DNA from 4 places in the Streptomyces sp. NPDC005963 genome. Region 2 is predicted to be linked to each of the others. Evidence: riboswitches for the same ligand, from Rfam matches in the RefSeq annotation. Region 2 holds a riboswitch; each other region holds the start of a gene.
The links. A riboswitch is a leader RNA that binds a small molecule or an ion and turns the genes downstream of it on or off. The one in region 2 is predicted to bind cyclic di-AMP.

Region 1: it holds a riboswitch for cyclic di-AMP, as region 2 does, so the genes downstream of both, ABZ348_RS12680 (peptidoglycan DD-metalloendopeptidase family protein) here and ABZ348_RS05855 (C40 family peptidase) in region 2, are expected to answer to the same signal.
Region 3: it holds a riboswitch for cyclic di-AMP, as region 2 does, so the genes downstream of both, ABZ348_RS11245 (M23 family metallopeptidase) here and ABZ348_RS05855 (C40 family peptidase) in region 2, are expected to answer to the same signal.
Region 4: it holds a riboswitch for cyclic di-AMP, as region 2 does, so the genes downstream of both, ABZ348_RS22725 (transglycosylase family protein) here and ABZ348_RS05855 (C40 family peptidase) in region 2, are expected to answer to the same signal.

The regions. Positions count from the first base shown of each region.
Region 1 covers NZ_JBEXVD010000006.1:313,703-321,490, reverse strand. Annotated here, with positions in the region: gene ABZ348_RS12700 (STM4013/SEN3800 family hydrolase) at 1-489, shown strand, start outside; gene ABZ348_RS12695 (STM4012 family radical SAM protein) at 486-1,856, shown strand; gene ABZ348_RS12690 (STM4011 family radical SAM protein) at 1,865-2,728, shown strand; gene ABZ348_RS12685 (SGNH/GDSL hydrolase family protein) at 2,861-3,625, opposite strand; gene ABZ348_RS12680 (peptidoglycan DD-metalloendopeptidase family protein) at 3,855-4,856, opposite strand; cyclic di-AMP (ydaO/yuaA leader) riboswitch at 4,860-5,045, opposite strand; gene ABZ348_RS12675 (tyrosine-protein phosphatase) at 5,456-6,268, shown strand; gene ABZ348_RS12670 (DUF6126 family protein) at 6,479-6,670, opposite strand; gene ABZ348_RS12665 (XRE family transcriptional regulator) at 6,730-7,350, opposite strand; gene ABZ348_RS12660 (aspartate aminotransferase family protein) at 7,415-7,788, opposite strand, start outside.
Region 2 covers NZ_JBEXVD010000002.1:592,054-599,841, forward strand. Annotated here, with positions in the region: gene ABZ348_RS05840 (M23 family metallopeptidase) at 1-855, shown strand, start outside; gene pcrA (DNA helicase PcrA) at 1,062-3,536, opposite strand; gene ABZ348_RS05850 (ATP-binding cassette domain-containing protein) at 3,883-5,523, shown strand; cyclic di-AMP (ydaO/yuaA leader) riboswitch at 5,848-6,012, shown strand; gene ABZ348_RS05855 (C40 family peptidase) at 6,075-7,115, shown strand; gene ABZ348_RS05860 (hypothetical protein) at 7,338-7,691, opposite strand.
Region 3 covers NZ_JBEXVD010000005.1:356,950-364,737, reverse strand. Annotated here, with positions in the region: gene ABZ348_RS11250 (PrsW family intramembrane metalloprotease) at 64-1,359, shown strand; gene ABZ348_RS11245 (M23 family metallopeptidase) at 1,720-2,745, opposite strand; cyclic di-AMP (ydaO/yuaA leader) riboswitch at 2,757-2,913, opposite strand; gene ABZ348_RS11240 (PP2C family protein-serine/threonine phosphatase) at 3,266-4,393, opposite strand; tRNA gene ABZ348_RS11235 (tRNA-Met) at 4,623-4,696, opposite strand; gene ABZ348_RS11230 (TipAS antibiotic-recognition domain-containing protein) at 4,881-5,630, opposite strand; gene ABZ348_RS11225 (sigma-70 family RNA polymerase sigma factor) at 5,696-6,928, opposite strand; gene ABZ348_RS11220 (YciI family protein) at 6,939-7,358, opposite strand; gene ABZ348_RS11215 (hypothetical protein) at 7,511-7,750, opposite strand.
Region 4 covers NZ_JBEXVD010000018.1:29,005-36,792, reverse strand. Annotated here, with positions in the region: gene ABZ348_RS22735 (septum formation initiator family protein) at 1-90, opposite strand, end outside; gene eno (phosphopyruvate hydratase) at 388-1,674, opposite strand; gene ABZ348_RS22725 (transglycosylase family protein) at 2,267-2,968, opposite strand; cyclic di-AMP (ydaO/yuaA leader) riboswitch at 2,973-3,146, opposite strand; gene ABZ348_RS22720 (transglycosylase family protein) at 3,412-4,395, opposite strand; gene ABZ348_RS22715 (cytochrome P450) at 4,508-5,725, opposite strand; gene ABZ348_RS22710 (nucleoside triphosphate pyrophosphohydrolase) at 6,086-7,084, opposite strand; gene ABZ348_RS22705 (SurA N-terminal domain-containing protein) at 7,218-7,788, opposite strand, start outside.

The sequences.
Region 1 (7,788 bases), on a different contig from region 2:
TACCGCACGGTGTGCATCGGCGGCGTCGGCTTCTTCAACCAGCAGGGTCCGCTCGGTTCGGTGCTGCCGGGTCTGTTCCAGGAGAGCCACTGGGAGCCGGAGTTCGGGGTGACCTCACCCGTGTCGTTCCAGGCCCAGATCGAGCGTGCCGAAGGCGTCATCGGCGCGCTGCCGTCGGATCAGCGGCTGTTCCTCTTCGTCAACGTGCCCGCACTGCACCAGCCCAACTGGTTTCATCTGCCGGGTGCGACCAAGGAGACCGGAGACACCCGCGAGTCCCATGCGGCGGCCCTGGAGTACGTGGACCGCCACATCGAACGGCTCTTCTCGGTGGTTCGCAGGCGCCGCCGTTGTTTCGTCGTCATCTGTTCCGACCACGGCACCACCTACGGCGATGACGGCTACACCGGCCACCGCCTCGGCCATGAGGCCGTCTGGACCGTGCCGTACGCCCACTTCTTCCTTGAGTCCGCCGAGGCCCCCGCATGAGCACTCCCCCGGTCGTTCCGCGCCCGTACCAGAGTTATGTCTACGCCTATCCGCACAAGACCGCCTACCGCAGGCTCACCGACCGTCCCCGTCTGAGCGACGCCTGGGCCGCGGAGCCCACCGACGCACTCTCGCTGTATCTGCACATCCCCTTCTGTGAGATCCGTTGTGGCTTCTGCAACCTCTTCACCCGGATCGGGGCTCCCGACGAACTCACCACGCGCTACCTCGATGCGCTCGACCGCCAGGCGAGCGCGGTGCGGGACGCACTGGGCGACAGCGCACCCGTGCGGTTCGCCGCTGCTGCCTTCGGAGGGGGCACGCCCACCTTCCTCACCGCCGGAGAGTTGGAGCGGCTCTGCGACATCGCCGAGAAGCGCATGGGCGCCGAGCTGACCGCGATACCCCTGTCCGTGGAGGCGTCGCCGGCCACGGCGACCGCCGATCGGCTCGCCGTCCTCGCCGAACGCGGCACCACCCGGCTCAGCATCGGCGTCCAGAGCTTCGACGACAAGGAGTCGAAGGCGGCCGTCCGGCCACAACGCCGAGCCGAGGTCGAGGCCGCACTCGGCCGCATCCGCGACGCGCGCATCCCCGTGCTGAACATCGATCTGATCTACGGCATCGACGGTCAGACCGAGGACAGTTGGCGTCGCTCACTCGATGCCGCGCTCGCCTGGCGGCCCGAGGAGCTCTACCTCTATCCGCTCTATGTGAGACCGCTGACCGGTCTGGACCGACGCACCCCGAGCGGTAGCGGAACGGAAGCCACCCCGCAGGGCACGGCCGGTGACGCCGCCTGGGACGAGCAGCGGCTCCGGCTGTACCGGCACGGCCGCGACCACCTCGTCGACCAGGGCTACGAGCAGGTCTCGATGCGGATGTTCCGCCGGCCGGACGCACCCGCCCAGGGCGCGGACGACTATGCGTGCCAGACCGACGGGATGATCGGGTTGGGCTGTGGAGCCCGTTCCTACACGTCCGAGTTGCACTACTCCTTCGACTACGCAGTACGGCCCGGGGAAGTGCGTTCCATCATCGACGACTACACGCGGACCGAGGACTTCGACCGTGCGGAGTTCGGCTACCGCATCAATGTGACGGAAGCCCGCCGCCGTCACCTCCTGCAATCCCTGCTCCAGGCCGAGGGCATGGACACGGCCGACTACCGGGAGCGGTTCCAGTGCGATCCCGCCGATGACTTCGCCGCAGAGTTGAACCGCTTCACCGCACTCGGTTGGTTGGAGCCGCACACATCGGGTCGGCTGAAGCTCACCCCGGAGGGGCTGGCTCATTCGGACGCACTGGGGCCGGAGCTCTTCTCCCCCACGGTACGGACGGCCATGGCACGGTACGAGTCGAAGTGAGCGGCCCCATGGATCTGACACTGCTCTACCGCGGCCCGCTGGCCTCCTGTGACTACGACTGCCCCTACTGTCCCTTCGCCAAGCGCCGCGACACCCCGGAGCAACTGCGCACCGATCGGGCAGCGCTGGAACGATTCACCACCTGGGTGTCCCATCAGCGCGACGATCGGTTGTCGGTCCTGTTCACACCGTGGGGCGAAGGGCTTGTGCGCTCCTGGTACCGACGTGCCCTCATCGAACTGTCCCGGCTGCCGCAGGTGCGTAGGGTGGCGATCCAGACCAATCTCAGCTGCCGCACCGACTGGCTCGCCGAAGCCGACCTCACCGCTCTCGCACTGTGGTGCACCTACCATCCAGGGCAGACCCCCTACGAGCGGTTCCTCGGCAAGTGCGAGGAGTTGGCCCGACTCGGCGTCCGGTTCAGTGTGGGCATCGTCGGCGTACCGGAGCACCTCGACCACGCGCGTCAACTGCGCGCAGCACTGCCCGACCACATCTACCTCTGGGTCAATGCGGCAGAGGGCCACACCTACTCGGACGCCGAAGCGGCCAAGTGGACGGACCTCGACCCCCTCTTCTCCTACAGTCGCCGTGCCCACCCGTCCGCCGGGCTGCCCTGTCGGACCGGGGAGTCGGTCGTCTCCGTCGACGGCGACGGCACGGTACGGCGCTGCCACTTCGTCGCCACGGAGTTGGGCAACCTCTACGACGGTTCCTACCGCGAGGCGCTGCGTCCGCGCCCGTGTCCGCTGGCGGTGTGCGACTGCCACATCGGCTATGTGCATCTGGAGTCGCTTCCGCTGTACGACGTCTTCGCCGGAGGGGTGCTGGAGCGGATCCCGGCCTCGTCCGCCCCTGCTCGGAAGGGATGAGTCCGTCGAGGGGACCTCGCGGTACGGGGACGGGGCCGTCACATCGATCGTCCGGTCCCGCAGTCGTTGCCACGCGCGGACCTGGTACGGAACCGCCCAGGGTTCCAGCAGCCGGGTGGGGGCGTCGACCGTCTACAGCGGTAGCAGATCGGGCCGTTTGGCTTCGATGTGGTCGCCCGAACTCTCGCCGCGCAACCTGCGGCCGATCCAGGGCGCCAGATGCTCGCGCGCCCAGTAGATGTCGTCCCGTCGCACCTCCAGCGTCCCGCGCCGCGGTAGCGGGGGCCAGGGCTGGTCGGGGTCGGTGGTGACATCGAGTCCCAGCACCTGGGCGGCGCGCACCGCCACCCGGGCATGTCCTTCGGGCGACAGATGGAGCCGATCGGTGTCCCAAGCACGCGGGTCCTGGACCGACTTCAAGGACCAGAGGTCGAGTACCGGACAGCCGTGGCGGTCGGCGATCGCCCGGACATGGGCGGTGTACGTGGCGACCTTGCCTCGCAAATGACGCAACACGGGCATTCTCCGGGTGTCGAAGCCGGTGGTCACCATCACCGTGCCCACCGCGCTCGTGAGGTCCGCGATCGCCCGCTCCAGACGCTCGGCGACGTCGTCGGGGTCGCTGCCTGGTCGGATGATGTCGTTCCCCCCTGCACAGAACGTCACCAGATCGGGGGCGAGTTCCTTCGCGCGGGGCACCTGTTCGGCAACGATCTGGTCGAGGAGCCTGCCGCGTACGGCGAGGTTGGCGTAGCGGAAGGTGTGTTCTGGCATTCCGTCACCGAGGAGTGCGGCGAATCGATCCGCCCAACCGATGAAGGTTCCGTCCGAACCGGGGTCCCCGACCCCTTCCGTGAAGCTGTCGCCGATCGCCGCGTACGACGCGAATGTATTCATGCTCCCTGTTCCCGAATCGCCTGCCACGATCACTCATCTTGACCTCCGCGATGTGACCTACGCGACCGTAAGGAGGGGTTGACGCCGGGTGATCTATGCCACCAGGGAATCGGGGCGCTCAAGGGAATACACGGAAGTCCCCGTTTCGCGGCGACGAAACGGGGACTTCTCGGTGTTCATGGCACCGGGGGTCGTCGAGGACCTCCGGCGCCCGTGACGGGCGACTCGATCAGAGGGAGACGCCGTGCTGACGCAGGTACGACACCGGGTCGACGTCGGAGCCGTAGCCGGGGCCGGTACGGATCTCGAAGTGGAGGTGCGGGCCGCTGGAGTTGCCGGTGGAGCCGACCTGTCCGATCTGCTGGCCACCGCTCACGCTCTGCCCCGCGGAGACCGAGAGGGAGGACATGTGGGCGTACTGGGAGTACTTGCCGTCGGTGTGCTGGATGACGACCTCGTTGCCGTAGGCGCCGCTCCAACCCGCGGAGACGACGGTGCCGGGGCCGACCGACTTCACGGTGGTGCCGGTGGGCGCCGCGAAGTCGATGCCGGTGTGGTAGCCGCTGGACCACATGGCGCCCGAGATCCGGTAGGAGGTGCTGACGCCGACGCCCGAGAGCGGGCCGGTCCAGCCCGAGCCGGTGGCCTCGGTGGCGGAATCGTCGCTGGTGGAGGTCTGGGCGGCGGAGGACTGGGCGGCCGGAGCCGCAGCCTCCTTCTTGACCTCGGCCTTGGCTTCGGCCTTGGCGGGCCGCTCCTGCTTGGGCTCGGGCTGCGGCTCCGCCTTGCTCTTGGCCTTGGTCTCGGTCGGAGCCGCGGGCTTGCTCTCGGCGGCCTTGGACTCGGTGGCGGATGCGCCGCCGATGGTGAGCTTGAGGCCGGGGTGGATCAGCGAGGGGTTGTCGCCGACCGCTTCGCGGTTGTCGGCGTAGAGCTGCTGCCAGCCGCCGTCGACCCGGTGCTCCTGGGCGATCTTGGACAGGTAGTCGCCCGCGACGACCCGGTAGCTGACCGGGGTGGCGGTCCGCTCGGCGGGCGCAGCGGCAGGTGTGGCGGCGGCGTTCGCCGAGGCGACCACGGGGGCCGCGACGGGTGCGGTGCGCTCGGCGGCGAAGGCACCCGAGGCGCCCATCAGCGGCAGGGCGATGGCTGCGCCACCGGTGCCGGCAGCGACGAAACCGCGGGTGATGGTGCTGGTCCTGGTACGGCGGTGCTTACCCTTTGCGGGCATGGCGCATTTCCTCTCCGGCGCCTACGAGGTGAGCTGTCGGGTTCGAGCTGGAGATGCCCGGCCGCGCTTGTGCGCGACTTCACCCCAAGCCGTCCGGAAATCCGGGATCGGCGTACTACCTGGGTCCCCCGCTCCTGCCACGCGTGGATGTGGATGAATTCCGGTCGGCGGCAGGATTAGGCGATCCGTCCGGAGTTCCGTGACCGTAATCGAGCCCTCTTGAGGCAAACAAGCCGGGCCTTTTTCTGATCAATGACAAAGGTCATAGAGGGCAGAATTTCCCGTAACACTCCGTGGACGGCGAATGGCCAACTCCCCCACCGCTTTGGGAATCCTGTCACGCCCCACCGCCACTGAGGGTCACCACTATGATCCCGCTCACGAGATGGCCTTCGAACATTTAGCAGGAAGGACATCAAGCCACCGAAGCCCCCATTTCGGACAGAAGCATCTATTGCGCCAATCGCACAGAATGAGTGGAACAATCAGTTCTCAGGAGAGATCACACAACATGATCGTCTGACGAACGGATGTCGTATCGTCGAGAACACGCCAACGTCGGCGAGCGGCGCCGACGGCAGTGACCCTCAGGAGCCTCCGTGACGCAGCAGCTGCCGCAGGTCCCGTCGATCGAGCCGGAGCTGTCCGGGGTGCGAAACTTCCGGGACGTGGGCGGGCTCCCGACCCTGGACGGTCGTCGGGTGCGGCAGGGTCGACTGTTCCGCAGTGGCCACCTCGCCCATGCGACCGGAAGCGACGCGGCGTTCCTGTCCTCCCTGGGGCTCCACACCATCTTCGACTTCCGCAATGCGGCGGACATGCTGCTCGAAGGTCCGGACATCGCCCTCCAGGGCGTACGCAACCTCAATCTCCCGCTCAGCGACCCGGCGGACGGTGCGGAGTTCTGGCAGATGGTGCGCGACGGGGACATCGAGCAGTTGCGGTCCATCCTGGGAGACGGCCAGGCAGCCGCACGAATGTCCGACACCTATCGGATGATCATCAGGGACCGCACCGACGAGCACAGCAGGGTGCTGCACGCCCTCGCCGAAGACAGCGTTCCCGCCCTGATGCACTGCGCTGCGGGCAAGGACCGGGCGGGGCTCTCCATAGCCGTATCGCTCCTGGCGGTCGGCGTGGAGCGGGACGCGATCGAAGCGGACTACCTGAAGTCCAACGACCCGCACCGTCGGTATCGGGTGCGGCGCAGCGACGAATCACCGGCCGGGATGTCACCGGAAGTGATGGAGTTGCTCAGCCCGCTCTTCGACGCGCGGAGGGAGTACCTCCACACCGCGTTCGAAACCATCGACCAGACGTGGGGCGGCACCGAGCGCTATCTCACCGAGGGGCTGCGGATCACTCCCGAGACACGGGAGCGGCTGCGCCATCGACTCCTCGACGAGGTCTGACCTGCACGGTAGACGTCGGGCGGTACGGGGTGGAAGCGCCAGGAGCTGGGACGTTCGTCCGCTGCCGGCACTCGTGGACCCCTCGTCGCTCGACGATTCCCCGTGGGTCGTCAGCCGCCGAAAGCGGGACCGGGACCCATGAGGCCCCCTTGAGAACCCTTGACGTCCTCGGCCGGCTGCGTCGGACTACTGCGCCCCCATGAGCGGTCGCTACTTGGCGCCCATCTCGAAGAGGAGGTAGAGGAAGCCCGCGAACACATGGCCGGCGATCAGATAGGCGAAGAGGCGCACCCAGATCCCGCGCGGGAACCGGCCGTTCTCCTTGCCCTTCTTGGTCGCTGCGGCGTGGGCGGCGGCGCTGTCGGCGACTGCGTTCTCGGGTGCGGTGGGGTTCTCTGACATGACGGTCCTCTCGACTTCCGGTCTTTCCGGGGCTCGTTCCGGGCAGGCGCTCGGCTGGATCAGATGTGCGGATAGAGGTCGGGGCTCTGGAGCAGGGTGTGGACGAACAGCATCTCGGCGCCCTCACGCGTGGCCGCGGCGATGCGGTGCGGGGTGAGGGAGTCGTAGTGCGCACTGTCGCCGGGTCCCAGTTCGTGCACGGCCTCACCGAGGCTGAGGCGAAGTCGCCCGTCTAGGACGTAGAGCCACTCCTCGCCCGGGTGGACCCGTACCAGTTCGCCCTGGGCGCCGTACGGGACTATCAGCCGTAGCGGCTGCATGGCCCGCCCGGGCGTTCCGACCTGGTGGTACGTCCAGCCGTCGGCCATGGCGGGCTCGCGGACGCCGGCCCTGATGACCGGGTCGCGCTCGGGTGCGAGCTCGCCGAGGAGCTCGGCGATGGTCGTACCGTAGATGCGGGCCAGGGAGAGCAGCATCGGCAGCGAGGGCTGGCGGCGGCCGGTCTCCAGGCGGGACAGGTGCGCGGGTGAGAGCCCGGCGCGCTGGGCCGCTGCTTCGAGGGTGAGCCCCCGCCTGCGGCGCAGGTCGCGCAGTTGCGGCGCCACGTCCGGCAGCTCGGCCGGTGGCTCTCCGACCCGGGTTCGAAGGTCCGGGGGGTGGCCCCCGGGAGGACTCTGCATGGGTCCATTGCGCCAGGAAAGTACCTCTGAGGCAAGTTTCGTGCCTCAGAGGCAAAAAGCCAGCTCAGCGGTTGGCTACGGCCTGCTTGACCAGGGTCCTGCCGAAGTCCCACATCAAACCGCCCCCGGCGTGGGCGTCCTCCATGACCGCGGTGAAGCCGGCCAGGAACCGGTCCACCTCGCGCTCGCCGATCGTCAGGGGAGGAATCAATTTGATCACCTCCATCCGGTCCCCGGAGACCTGGGTCAGGATCCGGTGCCGTTCCAGCAGCGGGACGGCCACCATCTGGGCGAACAGGCCCTTGCGCGCGGCTTGCAACACGGTCCAGCGGCTGCGCAGGGCCAGGGATTGGGGGCGCCCGAACTCGATCCCGATCATCAGTCCCCGCCCGCGCACCGCGTGCAGGAACTCGTAGCGACCCACCAGTGCGGCCAGCC
Region 2 (7,788 bases):
GCCGACACGGACGCGGAGCAGTCGTCCGATGAGGAGTTGGGGCTGATCACGCCCGTCGCTCCGGTGACCCCCCGTCCCGTGCGCCGTTCACACGGCAGCACTGGCCGAGGGCGTCGACGCACCCCGGCCAAGCGTTCCGCTTTTCTCACGGTCGCCGTTCCATCCGCCTGTGTGATGGGCGTCGCCGGGATCGCCGCCGCCTCCGTCGGTGGCCTCAGCGGAGGCGACGCCAAGAAGGACGACACCACCAAGCTCGCCGCCGCCGACGTGGCTTCCACCGCCGCGACGACTGCTGCCGCCAACAACAAGATGGACACCCAACTCGCCGCGCTCCACGCGGAGGCACGCGACTTCGGTGATCGTGCCTCCCGCACCCAAGAGCGCATCGATCTGAAGGTGCGCCAGGAAGCCGAGCGGAAGAAGCGCGAGGACGAGGCCAAGCGGCGCGAGGCCCTGCGCCCCAAGTTCTCCCTGCCCGTGCGGCAGAACGGCATCAGCGCCTACTACGGCCAATCCGGCGTCAACTGGGTCTCGCTGCACACCGGCATCGACTTCCCCGTGGGTTACGGCACCGAGGTCCTCGCCGCGACGGACGGAACCGTACGCACGAAGTACCACAGCGCCTACGGCAACATGGTCATCCTGACCGCCCCCGATGGAACCGAGACCTGGTACTGCCATCTGAGCAGCGCCAAGATCCGCTCCGGGACAGTGAAGGCCGGAGAGGTCATCGGATACGCCGGCGACTCCGGCAAGTCGACCGGACCGCACCTCCACTTCGAGGTCAGGCCCGGCGGCGGCGCGGCGATCAACCCCTTGCCGTGGCTCCAGAGCCACGGACTCAGCCCCGTCTAAGAACGCGCCCGGCTCCTCCCGCATCCGACGCCTGGGTGCGGGAGCGCAGCCACCCATGACGTCCGGGCCTCCCATCCATATCCGTACGAACCCGTCCGTTGCCGTGATCAACCCGGCCGAGCGGGCCCTCTCACGGCCAGCCGAGGCAGCGCAAAGGCCCGCGCGGACGGCCTCATCGGCGAACGGGCCCTTCCGGGCCCGCTCCCTCACAGCTTCTCGACCGGCGCGTACCTCAGCAGCAGACGCTTGGGCTTCTCGTCCCCGAAGTCGATCGTCGCCTGGGCGTCCGCACCCGCGCCCGTGACCGCGGTGACCGTGCCCAGGCCGAACTGGTCGTGGGTGACCCGATCGCCGATCGACAGCGAGATCACCGGCTTCTCCGAGGCGCCGCCGCGGCGGGTGGCGAACCCGGAGGCACCCGCCCGCCCGCGGGACGCGGGCGCGGAGGACAACCGCGACCCGAGGCCCGACACGGGGCCCGCGGGCGCAGCCATGGGCCCCGTCCGCTTCCACTGGAGGTACTGGCCCGGAATCTCCTCCAGGAACCGCGACGGCGGGTTGTACGCGGGCTGCCCCCAGGCGCTGCGCATCGTCGAGCGCGTGAGGTAGAGGCGCTCGCGCGCCCGGGTGATGCCCACGTACGCGAGCCTGCGCTCCTCTTCCAGTTCCTTCGTCTGGCCAAGGGCGCGCATATGCGGGAAGACTCCGTCTTCGAGGCCGGTCAGGAACACCACCGGGAATTCAAGGCCCTTGGCGGTGTGCAGGGTCATCAGAGTGATCACCCCGGAGCCGTCCTCGTCCTCGTCGGGGATCTGGTCGGAGTCGGCGACCAGCGCGACCTGCTCAAGGAACTCGGCGAGGGTGCCCGCGCCCTCGTCCTCGGTTCGGGCCTGCTCGAACTCCAGCGCGACGGCCGCGAGTTCCTGGAGGTTCTCGATGCGGGTCTCGTCCTGCGGATCGGTCGACGCCTGGAGTTCGGCCAGATAGCCGGTCTGCTCCAGCACCGCTTCCAACACGACCGCGGGCCCGGCGCCCGAGTCGGCGATCGTGCGCAGCGTCTCCATCAGTGCGTTGAACCGCTTGACGGCGTTGGCCGAGCGAGCCGCCATGCCGTACGCCTCGTCCACCCTTCGCAGCGCCTGCGGGAAAGTGATCTTCTCGCGCAGGGACAGGGCGTCGACCATGGCCTCGGCGCGATCGCCGATGCCGCGCTTGGGCACGTTGAGGATGCGGCGCAGCGGGACGCTGTCCTCGGGGTTGGCCAGCACCCGCAGGTACGCGAGTACGTCCCGGACTTCCTTGCGCTCGTAGAAGCGCACTCCGCCGACGACCTTGTACGGCAGTCCCACCCGGATGAAGATCTCCTCGAAGACCCGGGACTGGGCGTTCGTCCGGTAGAAGATGGCGACGTCGCCCGCTTTGGCGTCCCCGGCGTCCGTGAGGCGGTCGATCTCGTCGGCGACGAACTGGGCCTCGTCGTGTTCGGTGTCGGCGACGTAACCGGTGATCTCGGCGCCCGCGCCGGCGTTCGTCCACAGGTTCTTGGGGCGACGGCTCTCGTTCCGCTCGATGACGGCGTTGGCTGCGGAAAGGATCGTCTGTGTGGAGCGGTAGTTCTGCTCCAGCAGGATCGTCGTCGCGTTCGGGTAGTCCTCCTCGAACTGGAGGATGTTGCGGATCGTCGCCCCGCGGAAGGCGTAGATGGACTGGTCCGCATCGCCCACGACGCAGAGTTCGGCGGGCGGGAGGTCCTCGTACCCCTGGCCCACCAGCTCGCGTACGAGCGTGTACTGGGCGTGATTGGTGTCCTGGTACTCGTCGACGAGGACGTGCCGGAACCGCCGCTGGTAGTGCTCGGCGACATCCGGGAACGCCTGGAGCAGATGCACGGTGGTCATGATGATGTCGTCGAAGTCCAGGGCGTTGGCCTCGCGCAGCCGCGCCTGGTACATCCGGTACGCCTCGGCGAGCGTCTTCTCGAACTGGTCACCCGCCTGGTCGGCGAAGGTCTCCTCGTCGATCAGCTCGTTCTTCAGGTTGGAGATCTTGGCGCTGAACGACTTCGGCGGGAACTTCTTCGGATCGAGGTCGAGATCGCGACAGACCAGGGCCATCAACCGCTTGGAGTCGGCCGCGTCGTAGATCGAGAACGACGAGGTGAAACCGAGCTTCTTGGATTCGCGGCGCAGGATGCGGACGCAGGCGCTGTGGAAGGTGGACACCCACATGGCGTTGGCGCGCGGCCCGACCAGTTGCTCGACGCGCTCCTTCATCTCGCCGGCGGCCTTGTTGGTGAAGGTGATCGCCAGTATCTGCCCGGGGTGCACGGAACGGCTCCCCAGCAGATGCGCGATCCGGTGCGTCAGAACCCGGGTCTTGCCCGAACCCGCACCGGCGACGATGAGCAGCGGGGAGCCCGTGTGCACGACGGCGGCTCGCTGCTGGTCGTTCAGCCCGTCCAGGAGGGCCTCCGGGTCCACCACGGTGCGCGGCGCGCCGTCCCGGTGGTACGCGTCCCGGGCGGGGGGTACGTCGAAGGCACCCTGGAAGAGATCGTCGGGGATCTCCTCCCGGGTGTGGCCCTCGGGGTCCTCATGGCCGTCGTGGTCCTCGGGCGGCGGGGGCTCCTGCGCGGCGTGCTGGAGGTTCGCCAAGAAGTCTTCGTCAAAGAGGCTGCTCATCGCTCTCCGAGTCTAGGCCGCCCCACTGACAACCCGGGCCCGCACCGGCCGATCCGGGGGGTCACGGGCGGCGAAGAATTGCGTTGGCGGGGCCCTGGCGGCCGTGTAGCGTCGCTCGCGTATCTGTTGTCGCCGTGAGGAGAGGCCGTTGCGTCGCTGAGGTTCGAGATGCCGTGCCCCGCACTTCCGGTGTGCACGAGCGCGACCTCAGAAGCGAGCTGCCCGGGAGCCGACGCTCCCCTCGTCCGGCGATCTCCCCTCTGCGTTCTCCCCCTGTGCCGTGGTCCGCGGTGCACGGCATCTCCCTGTGCAGCCCTATTGGCTCGTCGATGGTGGAGATCCGCTGATGTCTCGTCCCCTTCCCGCTTCCGTCGTCTGTTCCCGTCTGTCGTTCGCCTGGCCGGAGGGCACCGCCGTGCTCGCCGAGGTGTCCTGTGCGCTGGGCACCGGCCGTACCGGGCTGGTCGGCGACAACGGCAGCGGCAAGTCCACCTTGCTCCGGTTGATCGCCGGTCTGCTCACTCCCACGAGCGGCACTGTCCGGGTCGAAGGGGAGGTCGGATACCTCCCGCAGGATCTGACGCTGGCCACCGGACGGCGTGTGGACGAGGTCCTCGGCATCGCGGGCACGCGCGCCGCCCTGCACGCCATCGAAGGCGGTGACGCCCGCCCGGAGCTGTTCGACGCCGTCGGCGACGACTGGGACGTCGAGGAGCGAACCCTGGCCCTCCTGGACCAGCTCGGCCTCGGCCGCATCGGGCTCGATCGCACGGTGGGCGAGGTCTCGGGCGGCGAGGCCGTACTGCTGTCGCTGGCCGCGCTCCTGCTGGCCCGTCCACGGGTGCTGCTGCTGGACGAGCCGACGAACAACCTCGACCGGGCCGCCCGTCGACGTCTGTCGACGGCCCTCGACGGCCACGCCGGCACGGTGATCGTCGTCAGCCACGATCGGCAGCTGCTGGAACGGGTGGATCAGATCGCCGAGCTGCGGAGCTCGCAGGTACGGGTCTTCACGGGCGCCCTGAGCGCCTACCGCAGCGCCATCGCCATCGAGCAGGAGGCCGCCACCCGTATGGTCCAGGCCGCCGAGGCGCAGGTGACACGGGAGAAGAGGGAGCTGGACCGGGCCCAGACGCGGCGGGCCCGCAGTGTCCGGTACGGGAAGAAGATGTATGCGGACAACCGGCTGGACAAGACGACCATGCAGGCCAAGAAGCGTTCGGCCCAGGTCGCGGCTGGCAAGGAGCGCGGCGTCCACGAGGAGCGGCTGACTGTGGCGCGGGAGCGATTGGACCGGGCCGAGGCGCAGGTGCGCGAGGACTCGACCATCCGGCTCGACCTGCCCGCCACGGCCGTGCCCCCGGGGCGGAGCGTCCTGAGCCTGCGGGGGCTGAGGCTGCGGACGGGCGCGGTGATCGATGCCGTCGACGTGCACGGGCCGCAACGCATCGCCCTGCTCGGCGGGAACGGCGCGGGCAAGACGACGCTGCTGCGCACCATCGGCGGAGGGCTCACCCCGGTCGGGGTGGATGCGGCGGACCCGGTGTCCGTGCACGTACCGATGCGCCATCTGCCGCAGCGCCTGGACGTCCTCGACGACGACCGTACGATCGCCCAGAACGTGGCCCGGTTGGCGCCCACCGCGACCGACAACGCGATCCGGGCCCAGCTGGCCCGCTTTCTCTTCCGGGGCGCCCGGGCCGAGCAGCAGGTGCGGACGCTCTCCGGGGGTGAACGCCTTCGGGCCGCGTTGGCTGCGCTCCTGCTGGCCGACCCCGCTCCGCAGTTGTTGATGCTGGATGAACCCACGAACAGTCTCGACCTCGCCAGCGTCACCCAGCTCACCCAGGCGTTGGCCGGCTATCGCGGCGCGTTGATCGTCGCCAGCCATGACCGGGCGTTCCTCGGGGAGTTGGACATCACCCGCTGGTGGAGCCTGGACGGTGAGGGGCTGACCGAGGGGCTGGTCGAGGAGCCGGGGTGTTAGACAGCAGTCCCGGCCCGTCGCGTCTCGTCTCGGCCCGTCGCGCATCCCGATCGCGGCCCATAGGCGTCGGCTGTGGGCGCCCTGGCCTGATTCGGTCGCCCGATCGAACGCTTCAGCCTGCACAAATACCGCAGAAGGCCACGTTCGGTCACTCCTGGAACCGATACGGATGCGAAAGGTAATCATCCGAGCTCGACGGCACACCGAATGAAAAGGTCACGAAAATGTATCGGACAAATCGAACACCAATCTTCACAGCAGCCACACGGTTTGGCTAGCGTGCTGGCTCAGGCAGCCCGCACCACTGCGGCGATCCACGCCGATCGGGCAGCCACGCCGCATTCGGTCTCCACCCCCATGGGAGACCGGAGCCGGGGAACCACCGTGCAGCACCGGGGTGAATCGGGCCTGTTCGTGCGCAGGCCCGTAGGGCGCTTCCGTCCGCCCGAGCCCTCCAGCCAACCCGGTAGGCGACCTACGGAAGAAGGAGATGCCGGCCCTTGGTGTCGCATCGCAAGGCCCGAAGTCGCAACGTAAAACCCTCAACGGCCGTGGGGCTCACCACGGCAGCCATCGCTTCCGTCGGGCTCCTCCCGGCGCAGGACGCGCAGGCGGCGGATGACCGGACGCCCTCCGTGGAGGAAGTCCAGCAGAAGATCGACGCCCTCTACCGAAAGGCCGGTTCGGAAACCCGCCCCCGGGGAGCGGCACAGCAGGCAGCAGCCGAAGAACGCCGGGAGGTCGAGGAGTTGCGGTCGGCCTACGCCCGGCGCGCGGAGCGCCTCAGGCAGATGGGCAGAGCCCTGGGTTCCGCAGGGGCGCAGCACGGCGAGGCGGCGACCGTATCCGACGGCACCCGAAGAGACCTCTCGGCGGGGCCGGACGAGGGGCAGCGCGGCGCGACCGTCGACGGGACGGCCCCATCGACCGGGCCCACCGAACCGCCGTTCGCGACCGGCCTGCCCACCTCGCTCCCCCGCCCCCCGAGCGCCCTCCGTACGGGAAAGCAGCAGGTGCAGTCGAAGCTGGCCGAGGCGCGCTCCCTGTTGTGGCGGGGAGACGCCGAGACCAGAGCGCGGTTCGCGGCCGTCGAACAGGAGATGGCCGCCGAGGCGTGGCGCATCTCCCAGGAGGAGGCCAGACACACGGCGATGGCCCGGGCCGCGGAGGAAGCGGAACTGAAGCGTCTGGAGCGGCAGCGTCAGCAGCACCCCGGCTCGGCCTGGGGTGCGGCTCCTGCGGACGGGGTGCTCGCCTTCGCCCGGGCCCAGTTGGGCAAGCCCTATGTGCGGGGTGCGACGGGACCGCGTTCCTATGACTGTTCGGGGCTCACCCGGGCCGCGTGGAGAACGGCGGGGGTGGACCTCCCCCGTACCGCCCGGGAGCAGGCAGATGTCGGCCGGCAGGTGGACATGGGCGCACTGCGTCCCGGTGATCTGGTCTTCTTCTATGACGACAGCAGCCATGTGGGCATCTCCGTCGGCGGCGACAGAATGATCCACGCGCCGCAGCCGGGGGTGGACCACCACGTGGAGGTGCGTGAGGAGTCGATCTACACCATGCCGATCCGGGGGATCGTCCGACCGGCCTGACGCCGCGGCGGGTCCGTCGTCGCGCGGACCGCTTCCATCGTTCTGCTCCGGTTGATCACGACCTCATGGTCCGGCCGGTCCGTTCGGCCTGTTCCGGCCGGTCCGAAGGGGTCGGCCCGTCCCGGTCGGGCGGACCGGGGCGGCCCGTTCCGGCAGGGCTGCCCTCGCAGACCGGGTCTTTCTGGGGTGCGGGCGGCTCGCTGCCGTGAGTGCCGCGGGCCGTCAGGTCCAGACGGTGGCGATGAAGATATTCACGACCGTCAGTCCGCCGACGGCGGCGAACAGCCCCTTCTCGACGGTCTCCTCGTCCCGCTTGACGTACACCAGCCCCAGGATCACGACCAGCACCGCCATCTTGATGCCGATCTTGATGTTGTTCACGGTCTCGCCGTCGGCCTGGTTGAGGCCCACCAGTGCGACGCCGGTGACCAGCATGGTCAGCGCGCCGTGCAGCATGGCCGGGGTGAAACGTGCGGTACCAGTAGATATCGACTTCATCTGGGTGAGGAATCCACCCAGGAGAGAAGCGATACCGATGATGTGCAGCGCGACGAAGACATTGATGAGTACGTCCATGGGGCGGAGCCTAACCCTCCCCATATCACCACCCTCGGGTCAGGTGTACCTCATTCGCCGTATCGGTCATGGGGGTACGAAGTGGGTCACACCCATC
Region 3 (7,788 bases), on a different contig from region 2:
CCGATCGGCGACCCGTACCCGGCCGGTCGTCCTGTTGCGCACCCCACCGGGCAGGGGCCAGCGGTGCCCGCGTACGACCCGCGGCAACCCGTCTTCGACGCGGTACCCGATCGTGCGCGCTGGCGCTACAAACCGCGCAGCGCCTCCCGGCTGTGGCAGAGCAAAGCGGTCCGAGCCGGAATCGTGATCACCCTGCTCGCCCTCTGCGCCCTCGTCATCCTGGCGCTGGTCCGCGAACAGACCGGGCCGGAGGGCTTCCTCGTCGGGCTCGGGCTCGCCACCCTTCCCGTACCCCTGTTGCTCGCCGCCTTCCGCTGGTTGGACCGGGTGGAACCGGGACCCTGGCGGAATCTGATCTTCGCCTTCGCCTGGGGCGCCTTCGCCGCCGCGCTCGTCGCCATCACGGCGAACACCTTCGCCACCCGCTGGATCGCGACCGCCACCGCGGACCCCGCCGGTGCGGACACCTGGGGAGCGACCGTCGTGGCTCCGGTGGTCGAGGAGAGCGCAAAGGCCGTGGCGATCCTGCTGATCTTCATCTTCCGCCGCCGTGACTTCACCGGGATCGTCGACGGCGTCGTGGTCGCGGGCTTCACGTCGACGGGGTTCGCCTTCACCGAGAACATCCTCTACCTCGGCAACGCCTTCGGGGAGGACCAGGCGCTCGGCTCATCGGGCTTCACCTCGGTGACCGCGGCGACCTTCTTCGTACGGATCGTCATGTCGCCCTTCGCCCACCCCCTCTTCACGGTGCTGGCCGGCATCGGCTTCGGCATGGCGGCCCTCGCCACCCGCCGCCAGCGAATACGGCGGATCGTGCTGCCCCTGGTGGGGCTCGTCCTCTCGATGGGAGTGCACGCCCTGTGGAACGGCTCGGCCTCCCTGTTCGGACCGTGGGGCTTCTACGCGGTCTACGGAGCGTTCATGGTGCCCGCCTTCGCACTGCTGACCTGGCTGACGATCTGGACGCGCCAACGGGAACTGCGCACCATCGCCACCGAATTGCCCGCGTACGCGACCGCGGGCTGGCTCGCGCCCGCCGAACCGCTCGCCCTGGCCTCCATGAAGGCGCGCGGCATGGCCCGGAACGTGGTCCGACGCGCACAGGGCCCGGCCGCGGCGCACGCGGTCGCGGAGTACCAACGGTTCGCGACATCGTTGGCGTTCCTGCGCCACCGGGCCCGGCGGGGCGCGGCGGGTGCCGACTTCGTCGCCCGCGAACAGGAGTTGTTGCACCACATGTGGGAGCGCAAGGCGGTGGCGAGCCCGGCGCTGACCCATGCGGCACGGGCGACCGGCAAGGTGTGGGTGCCTCCACCGCACCGCGACTACGAGGGCTACAACCCCTATCGCGCCTGAACGGCGCGCGAAGGTCCCACCGACACGGTCCGCGCGCGAATCGCCCATCAACATCGACGGGCCGGGCTCCCCACGGCGGTGCGGCCCTCAGCGGTGCCCGAGACGGAAAAACCGGCAGCCCTGGCGTCGGGGGGTGTGCGCCAGGGCTGCCGGAGTTCAGTTGCCGGCCGTGCGAGCCGGTGCGTACGCCTTGAGGATGGCGGACGGAGCTTGAGGAGACCTTGTGCCCGACTGGGGCGGGCGGCCGTGGCCGCGCCGCTCATCGGGACGGATCGGGCACCACGGCGCGATCCGCGAACCCGTCCGCATCCACGGGGCGTTCGATCCCGCAGACACGGACACAGTCACGGGAGCTGTGGTTCAGACCCTCAGACCCTTGCCGCGCAGCCAGGACAGCGGGTCGATGTCCGAACCGCCGGCGGTCTTGACCTCAAGGTGGAGGTGCGCGGCGCTGACGTTGCCGGTGGCGCCGACGCGACCGATCATCTCGCCCGTGCCCACCTTCTGACCGGCGCTCACGTTCAGGGACGACAGGTGCGCGTACATGACCTCGGTGCCGTCGTTCAGCTTGAGGATGATCTGGTACCCGTACGCGGAGCCTGACCAGCCGGCCGACTTGATGGTTCCGCTGGTGACGGCCTTGAGCGGGGTGCCGGACGAGGCCGCCATGTCGAGGCCGGTGTGCTGGCCCGAGGACCACATCGGACCGGACTGACCGTAGGTGGCCGTGATGCGGTACGAGGAGAGGGGGAGCGAGAAGCTCTTGGCCAGCTTGGCGATGCGCTCGGCTTCGGCCTTCTTCTTGGCCTCCGCCTCGGCCTTCTTCTTCGCCTCGGCCGCCTTCTGCTTGACCTCTTCCGCGGCCTTCTTCGCGTCCGCTGCGGCCTTCACCGCGGCGGCCTTCTCAGCCGCCTTCTCAGCCGCGACCTTGGCTGCCGCAGCGGCGTTGGCCTGCTGCTGCTCCGCCTGCTGGAGGATGCGGGAGCGCAGTGCCTCACCGGCACCGGACTGCTCGGAGCCGACTTCCTGCCCCGCGAGTCCCATCGCCGCGTACGAGGCGGACTGGTCGACCTCGGGGGCGTCGTCGGACGTCAGAGAGTCGGGAAGGCTCTCGGAGATGGCGTCGGGAAGGGATATGGAGACGGCGGGCTTGTTCTGCGCGGTGGCCATGCCACCTGCACCGACCGCCGCGATCACACCGACACCGAGCACCGTGGAGCTACGGGCGAATCCGCCCCGCTGCTTCATGACCCGGTGCTTGTGACGACCGCGCGGGCGGACCGTCTCGGCGGTGGGGTTCCACTCGCCGGTGGAGCGGGCTGCACCCTCTTCACTGAAGACGCCGGATTTGAACGGTGCTTCCGGGGCAGGACTGTTAGACGCCACTGAGGCGTGCTCCTTTCCTTCCTTCTCGCCTACCGGGTTAGCTGACGGGTTCGGAGCAGGAAGGTCTCCTACGAGCGTCTTCGACCGCGAACTGCACGGCAGAATATGCCCGATTCACCCCAATTAGTGGTTCCCCGGTTCCCTTGCGGAATTCGGCGCATGAGCACGGCGCCGTCCTGACGACGGCTGGGACGACCGCGCTGCGTTATCGAACGTTAATAGACACCTGGACTTTATTCCAAGCTCTTCTGAGTGATCTTTAATCTCTTTGCCACAGACTTAACCGGACACAAGCGGCCGGATTCGGGCGACTTGAACGTGCCGGGGTATGCATCATCACCCTGACTGTTCGTCAAATGTTATGCGCATGGCTCCCCTTCAATCACGGAGAGTGCGCGAGCTTGTTGCTGCCCTCTTCTCGTGGCAACCCGATCGGCTGGAGGCTCGCAACCGAATATCGGTCCGGGATCGGCCAGGTGCATCCAAGCAGCACCCGCCCGGGGCGCCCGAGTGCTCGGTCTCAAGGACCGCGCTCCCGCCGCTGCGCGCGCCCTTCCGCCGGCCTGGCCACCGCCAGCAGCGCCATGTCATCGACGCTGCCGCCTCCGGTGTGCCTGCGGACATCGTCGAGGAGGGCGTCCAGGAGTTCTCCCGGGCCCGGGAACTGCCGTCCGTTGAGCCGCTCGGCCGGGTCGTAGAACAGTCCCGCCCCGTCCCGTGCCTCGGAGAGGCCGTCGGTGTAGAGCAGCAGGGTCGCGCCCGGCGGCAACGGGTACTCCTCCGCCCGATCGGGCCAGGACCCCAGATCGCCCATCGACAGCGGAAGGGAGGGCTCGGTGGGCGGGAGACCTTCCAACAGGCCGTCCGGGTGGAGCAGCAACGGCTCGGGGTGTCCCCGGTTCACCATGCGGACGATGCCCGCCCCGCGCGGGATCTCCGCGAGCACGGCCGTGGTGAAGGTCTCCTTGGCGTCGAGGCTCTCCCTCCGGTTAGCCTCGCGCGTCAGCGCGCGCTCCAGCCGCTGGACGACCCCCTCCAACGAACTCTCCTGCTCCGCCGCCTCCCGGAAGGCTCCGATCGCCACGGCGACCGTCTCCACCGCCCCCAGCCCCTTGCCCCGCACGTCCCCCACCACCAGCCGTACGCCGTGCGGCGTCTCCTGCACGGCAAAGAGGTCACCGCCGATGAAGGCGTCCTCGACCGCGGCCTCATACCGCGCGGCGACCCGCAGACCGCCGATGTCCTCCGCGGGGGTGGGCAACACCGCCCGCTGGGCGGCTTCGGCGATCACCCGGGCGGACGCCAACCGCTCGCTGCTGCGCTGGATCACCCAGTTGATCAGCAGCGCGAGACCGGAGACCGTGACCACCGTGATCATCTCGGTGTATGTGGTGGGCTCGGCGAGCGTGTCCTTGGCGTAGTGGAGCCCGATGACCCCGACCATGGCCGCGCCACCCGTCAGCAGGGTCGACAGCCAGGAGAAGAAGGGGGCGGCGAACAGCGGAGCCGCCGCGAACATGGGCGCGGCGGTGAACATCGGCGGGGTCAGTGCATCGAAGACCACACCGCCGACGATCATCAGGACGGGCAGCGTACGGACGAAGCGCCAGGTGCCCAATCCGAGGTGCTGTTGCTCCTGCTGCCCCAAGACTGCTCTCCTGCCCGGTCCGCCCACGGCTGCGGACACGGTTCCCGCGCCCCCCTCATGCTGGCCGCAACCGGGTCGGGTGGCGAGCCGCCGTCGTCCAACCGGGCGATGCCCCCATAAATGCGACGACCGAATGCGACCGGATCCGACGGCCGCCCACGAACGCAAAGAGCACGGGAAAATGCATTAGCCCGGCACTCAAAAGAGTGCCGGGCTAATGTCTTACTAGTAGCGGGGACAGGATTTGAACCTGCGACCTCTGGGTTATGAGCCCAGCGAGCTACCGAGCTGCTCCACCCCGCGCCGTTGAACACAACCTTACGCTATCCGGAGCAAGATCAACTCCAATAGTGACGAGGGTCTGCCGCGCGCCGGGGAGAACCGGTACGGACGGCAGCATTCCGTCCGCCATCCGCCTAGCTTCCCCGGAGCGCCGACCCGATTCTCCGTGCCCGGTCATCGCCAGGATGCGTCCGGTTCGCCGTGCTCAGTCATCGCTGAGGTGCCGCTCCCCGTACGCCCGCATCGCATCGCGAACGAACGCCGCCGTCCCCGTTCCGTGCCGGTCGTAGGTGGCGGTGAACCGCGCGTCCGCCACGTACATGTCCCCCAACCCGATGAAGTGGGACTTCGACGGCGCCTCCACCAGCGAAAGCCACTCGTACTGCCGCCGGGCGATCGCCTGCACCGCATCGTCCTCGGCGGCCAGTCCGTCCCGGAGCGCGCGGGCGAAGTCCTCGGCGATCGAGGTCTGCTGCGCCATGAACCCCTTCCGCTCCTCGTCGGTCAGGGCACGCCACCACTGGTCGCCCCTGCGGTACGCGTCCCGCCCCCAGCGCTCGGACACCTCCTGCTCGTACTGCGTGTGGTCAAAGCCGTCGAGCACGTCCTCGGCCATGAGTTCCTCCCCTGACTCGGTCTTGTGGAGGGTGGTCCGCACCGAGGCGATCTGGCGCCCGATGCGTTCGCGTTCCCGCTCCAGCAGCCGCAGGTGCGTCCGCAGGGCAGCCGCGGTGTCCCGCTGGCCCTCCAGCACCTCGGCGATCGCGGGCAGCCCGAGCCCCAGTTCGCGCAGCAGCAGGATCCGCTGGAGCCGGACGAGTTCGTCCGGACCGTAGTAGCGGTAGCCGTTGCTGCCCACACGGGTGGGTTCGAGCAGACCCAGCTCGCCGTAGTGCCGCAGGGTGCGGCTCGTCGTCCCGGCGCGCCGGGCGATCTCTTGGATCGACCACTCCATGTCCAGAACGGTAGAACTTGACGTTGCGTAAAGGTCAAGCCGGACATCTCTGCCCGTTCCGGAGTTCAGGACGGCAGCCGGGACGCCCTGGTGCGCAGATAGCGGGCCTCGGGCTCGCTGAGGGTGCGACCCGCCGCGCGCAGATAAGCCGCCCTGGCCCCTTCGGCATCACCCGACTGCTCCAGCAGATGGGCGCGCACGGATTCCAGCCGGTGGTGTCCGCTCAGCCGGTCCTCCAGCGCGGCAAGCTCGCGCAGCCCGTCCTCGGGCCCGTGCACCATGGCCACCGCCACCGCGCGCCCGAGTTCCGCCATGGGTTCGGGGGCGAGCCGTACGAGGACGTCGTACAGCGCGAGGATCTGCGGCCAGTCGGTGGCGTCCGACGTCCCTGCCTCGTCGTGCAGGGCCGCGATGGCGGCTTGGAGTTGATAGGGCCCTGCCGGCCCCTGCGAGAGGGCCTCCTCCACGAGGGCGATGCCCTCCTCGACCGTCCGCCGGTCCCAGAGGGAACGGTCCTGCTCGGCCAGCGGAACGAGGTCCCCGTGCCGTCCGGTGCGGGCGGCGCTGCGGGCCTCGGTCAGCAGCATCAGGGCCAGCAGTCCGGTGACCGCCCCTTCCCTGGGCAGCAGTGCGCGCACGGCACGGGTCAGCCGGATCGCCTCCCGGGCGAGATCGGCGCGGTGCAGGGTGCGGCCGGACGTGGCCGTGTACCCCTCGTTGAAGATCAGGTAGAGCACTTGCAGGACCACGGCGAGCCGCTGACCGCGCTCCCCCGGGCCCGGCTGGCGAAAGGGCACACCCTTGATCTTCTGCTTGGCCCGGCTGATGCGCTGGGCCATCGTCGCCTCGGGCACCAGATGAGCGCGGGCGATCTCCGCGGTGGTCAGACCGCCGACGGCCCGCAGGGTGAGGGCGATCTGTGCGGTGGGATTCAGCGAGGGATGGCAGCAGAGGAAGAGCAGGGTGAGCGTGTCGTCCTCGGTGGGTGCCCGGCTCTCACCGAGGGGAGCGGTGGTGAAGGCATCACGCGGGGTCAGGTTCGCCGCGGTCTCCTCACGACGGCGCCGGGCTTCGTCGGCCCGTAGGAGGTCCGTCAGCTTGCGGGAGGCGACCTTGATCAACCAGCCGCGCGGATTGTCCGGATGGCCGGTCTTCGGCCACTGCATCGCGGCGGCCAACAACGCCTCCTGTACGGAGTCCTCCGCGAGGTCGAAGTGCCCGTACCGCCTGACCAACGCACCGAGGACCTGCGGCGCGTTCAGGCGCAGCAGGTCCTCGGTCTCCTGGGAACGTTTCATCCCGTTCTGACTAGCACACCTCGCCCCCACCGGCGTCCTGGATGGGACGAATCACCACGGGGTAGACCGGAATACCTGCGGGCTCGGGACAGCGGGCCACGCGGGTGGCGATCTCGGTCACGCGCTCAAGGCTCTCGCAATCCACCACCCAGTAGCCGGCGAGGACTTCCTTCGTCTCACCGTAGGGGCCGTCGGTGATGACGGGACGACCATCGGCACCGAGGGTGACGTGCCGGGTCTGGGCCGGCTCGGTCAGTCCCTGAGAGTCGACCAACTCTCCGGATTCGGAGAGATCGTTGCTGATGGCACCCATGTACTCGTACATCGCCTGAAGGTCCTTCTCGTTCCAGGCCGGGCTGTGCGAGGAGCTCTTTCCGCCCATGGCCTCGTAGTCGACCTGGGCACCTTGGACCATCACCAGATACTTCATGACGCCACTCCTCCGGGGAACGGGCCACCCTGGGCGGGCGACTCTCGTAGGGGACGTCGGAGCCGTCCACGGGTTCTCGACAGGTCCGCCGAGAAAGTTCCGAAGAACTTTTTCGACCCGGTCCTGCCGCCCTCCCGCACGAGGCGGGTGCGCTACTGGATCGCGCCCGCCACCTGGGCCACCGGGTCGAGCAGGGGAGCGAGGTGGTTGGGCACCTCCATCAGCTGGTTCAGCTGGTTGAGCTCCTTCAACTGGTCGAGTTGCTTGAGTGAAGTGGCGCCGCTGGCCGTCTGCTGGTCGACCGTGGTTGCGGCCGAAGCACCGGAGACGGCCATGGCGGAGGCCCCGGCGGCGAGGGCAACTGCGGTGAGGATGCGCTGAGTCTTCGTCATGCCGGACACAACGGACGTACGGCGCAGGGGTCACGGGA
Region 4 (7,788 bases), on a different contig from region 2:
CTGGGAGCGGTAGACGCGGGCGGCGGTCTGCTCGCCGAGCAGCCGCAGTCTGGTCGCGGTGGAGAACCGGTCTCGATTCTTCCCGGCCATGTCGTCCCGCCTCCCCTGCTCCGTGACCCGTGTCGTACGGCTGCCGCCCGGACGCGTCCGCCGTACGGAATCGCCCGTTCCGTACGACGGGTGCGTACGGAGGTGGTGGGCGGCGCCGTCGGGTGCCGCCGGGGTCTGTGGGCCCGCCATGTGCCTACGTCCCCGGACACGGTACGGGACCGTGGCCGGGGACGTAGGGAGACTGGCGGGGCAGCGACCGATCCGGCCGCTGCCCACGACCGACGACACCTCAGCGTGCCTCAACCCGTGCGGCGGGGCTGAGGTCGCCGCAGGCGATCAGTCCTTGAAGCGGGGGAACGCGCTGCGCCCGGCGTACACCGCGGCGTCGTCGAGGATCTCCTCGATGCGCAGCAGCTGGTTGTACTTGGCGACGCGCTCGGAACGGGCCGGGGCGCCGGTCTTGATCTGACCGCAGTTGGTGGCTACGGCCAGGTCGGCGATGGTCACGTCCTCGGTCTCACCGGAGCGGTGGGACATCATGCACTTGAAGCCGTTGCGCTGGGCCAGCTCCACGGCGTCCAGCGTCTCGGTCAGCGAACCGATCTGGTTCACCTTGACCAGGAGGGCGTTCGCGGCGGCCTCGTCGATGCCGCGGGACAGTCGCTCCGGGTTGGTGACGAACAGGTCGTCGCCGACGATCTGCACCTTGGTGCCGAGCTTCTCGGTGAGGACCTTCCAGCCCTCCCAGTCGTCCTCGAACAGCGGGTCCTCGATGGAGACCAGCGGGTAGGAGGCGACGAGCTCCTCGTAGTACTCGGTCATCTCGGCGGCCGAGCGGGACTTGCCCTCGAACTCGTACTTGCCGTCCTTGTAGAACTCGGACGCGGCGACGTCGAGCGCGAGCGCGATGTCCTTGCCGGGCGCGTAGCCGGCTTCCTTGACGGCCTCAAGGATGAGGTCGAGCGCGGCCCGGTTGGAGTCGAGGTTCGGCGCGAAACCGCCCTCGTCGCCCAGGCCGGTGGACAGGCCCTTCTGCTTCAGGACCTTCTTGAGCGTGTGGTAGACCTCGGTGCCCCAGCGCAGCGCCTCCGAGAAGGACTCGGCACCGATCGGGGCGATCATGAACTCCTGGATGTCCACGTTGGAGTCGGCGTGCGAGCCGCCGTTCAGGATGTTCATCATCGGAACGGGCAGCAGGTGCGCGTTCGGGCCGCCCAGGTAACGGAAGAGCGGCAGGTCGGACGCCTCGGACGCGGCGTGGGCCACGGCCAGGGACACGCCGAGGATGGCGTTGGCGCCGAGCGAGGACTTGTCCGGGGTGGCGTCGAGGTCGAACATCGCCTGGTCGATCAGGCGCTGCTCGGTGGCGTCGTACCCGACCAGCTCGGGGCCGATCTGCTCGATGACGGCGAGGACGGCCTTTTCGACGCCCTTGCCCAGGTAGCGGTTCTGGTCGCCGTCGCGAAGCTCAAGAGCCTCGAACGCGCCGGTGGAGGCGCCGGACGGAACGGCAGCACGACCCGTGCTGCCGTCGTCGAGGCCAACCTCGACCTCGACGGTGGGGTTGCCTCGGGAGTCCAGGATTTCCCGGGCTACGACGACGTCGATGGACGGCACGAGCATCTCCTTCTGGGATGTGACGCGTGGGGTGCAGGGTCTCTTTGGCCTTGCGGCATGAGCCTAACCGCCGTGCGGGTGCCGTTCGTCGGATGCCCGCCCCCTGGGACGAAAAAGGGCCCTGATACGCCGGACTACCATCGGGTAGCGGGCGGGGCACTGCTGTTGTCGGCACGGTGCGGACTGCGTGCCAGGCCCGCGCGTGCGGCACGGACGGAGAAACCCCGGGCCGGCGCACATGGGGGGATGTGCACCGACCCGGGGTGGTTCGGGCCCCGGGGGGAAGGGGCCGAAGGCAGTTCACCGGGGTTGCTTCGGGCGTGGGGGCGGGTGGCCAGGAGAAGGAAGCCGACCCGGCTCGACGGCACTCGGCGAACTGCCGGGGTCCGCGGCGCCGATCCCGGGGGGAGGGGGATCGGCACGGAATCCGGGGCCCTCGTGCTCGGCGGCTCCACCGAAGCGGTCCGAGCACGGGGTTGTACGGGTGGGCCCGAGGGGCTTCGGTCGGTTGGCGCGGCCTCAGAGGGACTCTGCCCCATCAGGCCGGCGGCCGTCCGACCGGGAAGTCGGCTCCGGACGCACCCGTTCCGGTCGGGGCTCAGCCCAGGTGGAGCTGCTGGCCCACGTAGATGACGTCGGCGTCGCTGATGACGTCCTTGTTGAGCTCGAAGAGCTTCTCCCAGCCGCCGTCGACCTTCTCGGCTTCCGCGATCTTGCTCAGGGTGTCGCCGGCCTTGACCTGGTACTCGCCGTCACCCTTCTGGAAGCCCTCGGCCTTGGCGGGGGCCTCGGAGCGCTCGGAGCGGGTGGTGGGGACCTCGGCGCGCTGCTGCGGCTTGGCCTGCTCCTTCTTGGGCTCGGCCTTCGGCTGCTGCTTCTTGGGCTCCGCCTTGGGCTGCGGGGCCTCGGCCGCGCCGCCGCCGTACGGGGTGTTGGACAGGCCCACGCCACAGGACGGCCAGGCGCCCTTGCCCTGACCGGCGAGGACCTTCTCGGCGATCTCGATCTGCTGCGCCTTGGACGCCTGGTTGGCGGTGGATGCGTACTTCGTGCCACCGAACGCGGCCCAGGTGGAGGCCGAGAACTGGAGGCCGCCGTAGTAGCCGTTGCCGGTGTTGATGGACCAGTTGCCGCCGGACTCGCACTGGGCGACCTTGTCCCACTCGGAGGCGGTGGCGGCGCTGGCGGAGGTGGCGCCGATCAGCGGGGCGGCGACGGCGACACCGGTGACACCGGCGAGTGCCATCAGTCGGCTGGCCTTGCTGGGGCGGCGGTGCTTCGCCTTGCTGGAAAACAGCATGGAGTCTTCTCCTCACCGACGCCTACGAGGTGAGCTGTCGGGTTCGGGCCTAGTGAGTTGCCCGGCCGTGCGTCCTTGCGCACGGCTTCACCCCTAGCCGGTTCCCACCGTCGTCTCCAACGGTCGTTGCCGGCACTTACCTTGGGTCCCCCGCTCCTGCCTTCGGCGCTCTACGCGACGTGTACTCCCCCCGACCGACGGCAGGATTCGGCGTGACGGTCGACGGTGCCCGCGGTGGCGAGCGGTTCAGACCGTAGGCATGACTCTCCCCGATGTTCAAAGTCGAACATCGGGGAGAAATCGCCCATCTCATCAACAGTGCGCTTTGCGTTTCCGCAGGTCAGGCGCGGAACGCAGGATTCCGCTAGCCCCGATAAGCGAATTGCCGCAAAGAGACGCTTGTCTCACTTCGCCAAATCCGGACAAAGAGTGGCTAACAGCCTCTACTTAGCGGTGAGATCGAGGCTCTGACCAGGGTGAATGAGATCGGGCTCGTCGCCGACCGTCTCCTTGTTGGCCTCATAGAGGGCGGGCCAACCACCGGGCAGTTCGTTCTTCTCGGCGATCGCCCAGAGGTTGTCGCCGGCCTGCACGGTGTACGAGCCGGGAGAGACGCTGGCCGTGCCGGACTGCTCGGCGGTCGTGGCACCCGCGTCCGTGGTGCCGAGGTCGGAGCGGCTCCCCTCACCCCGGGAGGGATGGGCCTCGTCGGTCTCGCGCGGCGCCCCGGGGTCGCCGACCGGCTCGGTCGGCGCGGCCGAGCCCGTCGACTCGCTGGCACCGGTAGGCGCGGACTGCTCCGGGCTCGACTCCGTCGCCGCCTCGCCCCGGTGCTTTCCGGTGGACCCGGAGGGCTGCCCCGGGCTCGACTCCGGGGACGCGGCACCGGAACCGCTCGGCGCGCTCCCGGCCGGTGCCGGAGTCTTCGCGGGCGTCTTGGCGGGAGCGGTGCCCGTCGGAGCGGACGGCTTGGGGATCTCCGTGGGCTCGGCCGATGGCGTCGGCTGCGCGGCGGGCTTCGTCGGAGCGGTGGGGGCCTCGTTGGGATCGAGGACCACCTCGACCCCGGCGAGGGTCGCGCACGCCCTCCAGGGCCGGATGCCCTCGGAGTCGACGACCTTCTCCGCGATGGCCTTCTGCTGTGCGGGGGTGGCGAGGTCCGCGCGGGAGGCGTACTGCGTACCACCGAACGCCTTCCAGGTCTCCTGCGACATCTGGAGACCGCCGTAGAAGCCGTTGCCGGTGTCCGCGGTCCACAGGCCCCCGGTCTCACACTCCGCGACCTTGTCCCACGCGGTCGCTTCGACTGCCGACGCCGACGTCGCGCCGAGGAGCGGAATCGCGATGGCGGATCCCGTCACCCCTGCCGCGACGACGAGGGCAGGAGCTTGACGGGGTCGGCGATGTCGACCATTCCCGGAGAGCATGCGGTTGCCTTTCGCGAGACTGCTGAGGACGCGCAGAACGTAGCCGCACTCGAACGTCTGTCACAAGTCGATGCAGCTGAGATTACGTCATTGTCACGGTTTTGATGGCTCGTCAGATGTTTCGGGATGTGAACTCGACGGGAAGGGTTCGCAGCCCACGCATGATGAGCCCCCCACGCCAGCGCAAATCTGATGAATCCGCAGCCAGTTGCAGATCGGGGAGCCTGCGCAGCAGCGTGGCGATCGCGGTCTGGCCCTCCAGTCGTGCCAGCGGCGCACCGAGGCAGTAGTGGATGCCGTGCCCGTATCCGAGGTGCTGATTGTCACGCCGGGAAAGATCGAGGACGTTCGGCTCCTCAAAGCGGTCAGGGTCGCGATCGGCAGCCGCGAGCACCACCAACACCGGGTCGCCCGCGGCAATCCGCTTCCCACCGATCTCCAGTGACTCGGTGGCGAACCGCCAGGTGGCGAGCTCCACAGGACCGTCGTACCGCAGCAGCTCCTCAACTCCGGTTTCCAGTAGCCCGGTTTCCCCGGCAGCCAGGGACGCCTGGAGGCGCGCGCGCTGTTCGGGGTGGCGCAGCAGGGCGTAGACGCCGTTGCCGATGAGGTTGACCGTCGTCTCGAACCCGGCGAACAACAGGATGAAGGCCATCGCGGCGGCTTCGTTCTCCGTCAGGTGCTCGCCGTGATCGCTGGCCCGGATCAGGCCCGAGATCAGATCGTCCCCCGGATCTTCGCGCTTGCGATGGATCAGCTCGGCCAGATAGGTCCGCATCTTCTTGACCGACCGGGCGACCCCGCCGCGCGGCCCGCCGCCGTGCCGGATCATCATGCCGGCCCAGTCGCGGAAGTCGTCCTGGTCCTCGGCCGGGACACCGAGCAGATCGCAGATCGCATAGATCGGCAGCGGGAAGGCGAAGTCGTGGATGAGGTCTGCCTCCCCTTTCGCCGCGAAGGAGTCGATCAGTTGGTCCGTCAGCTCCTGGACGCGGGGGGCGAAGGCCGCGACCCGACGCGGAGTGAACGCCTTGGCCACCAGCCGACGCAACCGGGTGTGGTCCGGCGGGTCGATGTTGAGCAGATGCGTCATCAGCTCGGCCTTGCGCTCGCCGGGGATGCCCGTCTTCCCCTTTGCATGTGCGGGCTCGTCGTGGTGGGCGGGGTTCTTCGAGAGCCGGGCGTCGGCCAGCGCTTGGCGGGCATCGCCGTAACGGGTCACCAGCCACGCCTCGACACCGCTGGGCAGTCGGGTCCGATGGACGGGTGCGTGTTCCCGCAACCAGGCGTACGCCGGGTAGGGATCGGTGGCGAACTCCCAGGTGAACAGCTCGGGCGCGGCAGGGGCACCCGGGGCGCCACCGGTCTCGTCCGGGGTGCGGTCGGCGTCCGACGGGGGTCGATCCGAGGAGCCCGAAACGGGACAACTCGGGCTCGGTGCCGTGGGGCTCGCCTCCGGGGCGGGAAAAGTGACCGGATCTGAGCCTTCGCGGTCGGGTGCCTCGGCGGGCTCGGAGGGGTGTTCGGAGGGCTGGGCGGGCGGGCCGGGCGCGGGGGTGTCACTCACCCCCTGACGTTATCCGGCCCGCCCGACCGGGCCGAGGACGGTCCGTACCGGTAGGGCCAGCCCCTCCGGTCCGCACTGCTGATCCCCGTACCGCTGCTCCCCCTACCGCTGATCCCGTCCGCGCTACTGCTCGCCGGCCGGTTCCGTGGTCGGCCTGGTGGAACGCTCCGCACTGAGGATCGCGTCCCGATAGGTGCGGGCCGCCGCCCGCAGCGCCGATTCGGGGTCGACACCCGCAGCCTCCGCCTCGACGGCGAGGGCGAGCAGTTCGTACCCGATGCCGTCACCGCCGGGCAGGGGCACCTGGAGCCCGGCCGTCCGTACCCGGGACGCGAGCTTCGCGGTGAGCGCCAGCCCCGGCTGTCCCAGGGGTACGCCCTCGGTGATCGACGTGCGCTGCTTCTCCGCGGCCTTCGTCCGCAGCCAGTGCTCCTTGACGTCCTCCGGGGTCTCCGCGGCGGCGTCGCCGAAGACATGGGGGTGGCGGTGGATCAGCTTGTCCACGATGGTCGCGGCGACGTCGTCGATCGAGAACGGCTCCTCGCCGTCCTCCTGGGCGATGCGCGCGTGGAAGACGACCTGGAGAAGCACATCGCCGAGTTCCTCGCGCAACTCGTCGCGGTCGCCGTCCTCGATGGCCTCGACGAGTTCGTACGCCTCCTCGATGCCGTACTTGGCGAGCCCCCGGTGCGTCTGCGTCGAGGACCAGGGGCATTCGGCGCGGATGCGGTCCATCACCTGGATCAGGTCGAGCAGCCGGGCACCGGGAAGGTCATAGGAACCGGGCAGCAGTTCCAGATCGGGCATCTGCTCCCGGCCCGATCCGGCGATCCGGGCGAGCCCGTCGGTCAGTGCCGACTCTCCGTCACCGGAGACCAGGACCACGACGGAAGCACCGGCCCCGCAGGCGTCGACCAACTCCCGCGCGGTGGGCGCGCCGATCTCGACCGTGACGCCCGCCTCGCGGAGGTAGGGCAACTGCGGATGCGCACCGTCCGCGCACAGGACCCGGTCGGCGGTGCGCAGCGTGTGCCAGGCGGGCCAGGACAGCAGTCCGGGCGCCACGCGGTGGCTGGCGGTCAGCAGGACGACGCGGCCGGTGGCGGAGGATTCAGTGGTCACACCTCGAACCTACCTCGGGCCGGTGTCACTCCCGCTGACCAGGTCTGACCGCGGTACGCACCGCGGTCGAGGGGTGCCGGGAGCCGGCGCGGTCCACAGGTTCCGGATGCGCGGTCGAGGCTTGGTGCTTGAGTTACGCGCCGTCGATCTCGGCCGGCTGCTGCTCCTTGGTGACCTGGGTGATCCAGGGCGCCTTGTAGTCGCCGAGTTCCAGCTTCTTGTCGTCCCAGACGCCGAACCGGGGGTTGACGTCGATGTCCAGCTTCTTGGCCGCGACGGTGAACGCCGCATTGAGCTTCTGCTGGCCCTCGGGGGTGTTGCCCGCACCGATCGCGGTGGCCAGTTTGCCGACGAGGATGTCCCTGCGCACCACGTCGTTCAGCTGGTCGGGGGCGACTCCCCGCTGCTGGAGGTACATCGAGGCGAGTTGCTCCTCGCCCCCGGCCTGCTGGACGAAGGCGGCGCGGCCGTCCTGGATCTCCTTGCGGTTGACGCTCACCCCGGCGTCACTGGCCGCGCGCTCGACGACCTCGGCGACGATGAGTTCGTAGAGCTTGGCCCGGCCGAGCTGACCGGTGGCCTTGATCAACTGCGCAGCCTCGGGGGCGCGCTCCTGTGCGGACCGTACGTCCTTCACGTTCGCCTGGACGGTGGAGACCTCGATCCGGTCCCCTCCGACGACGGCGGCAGCGCCCGGGCGGGCC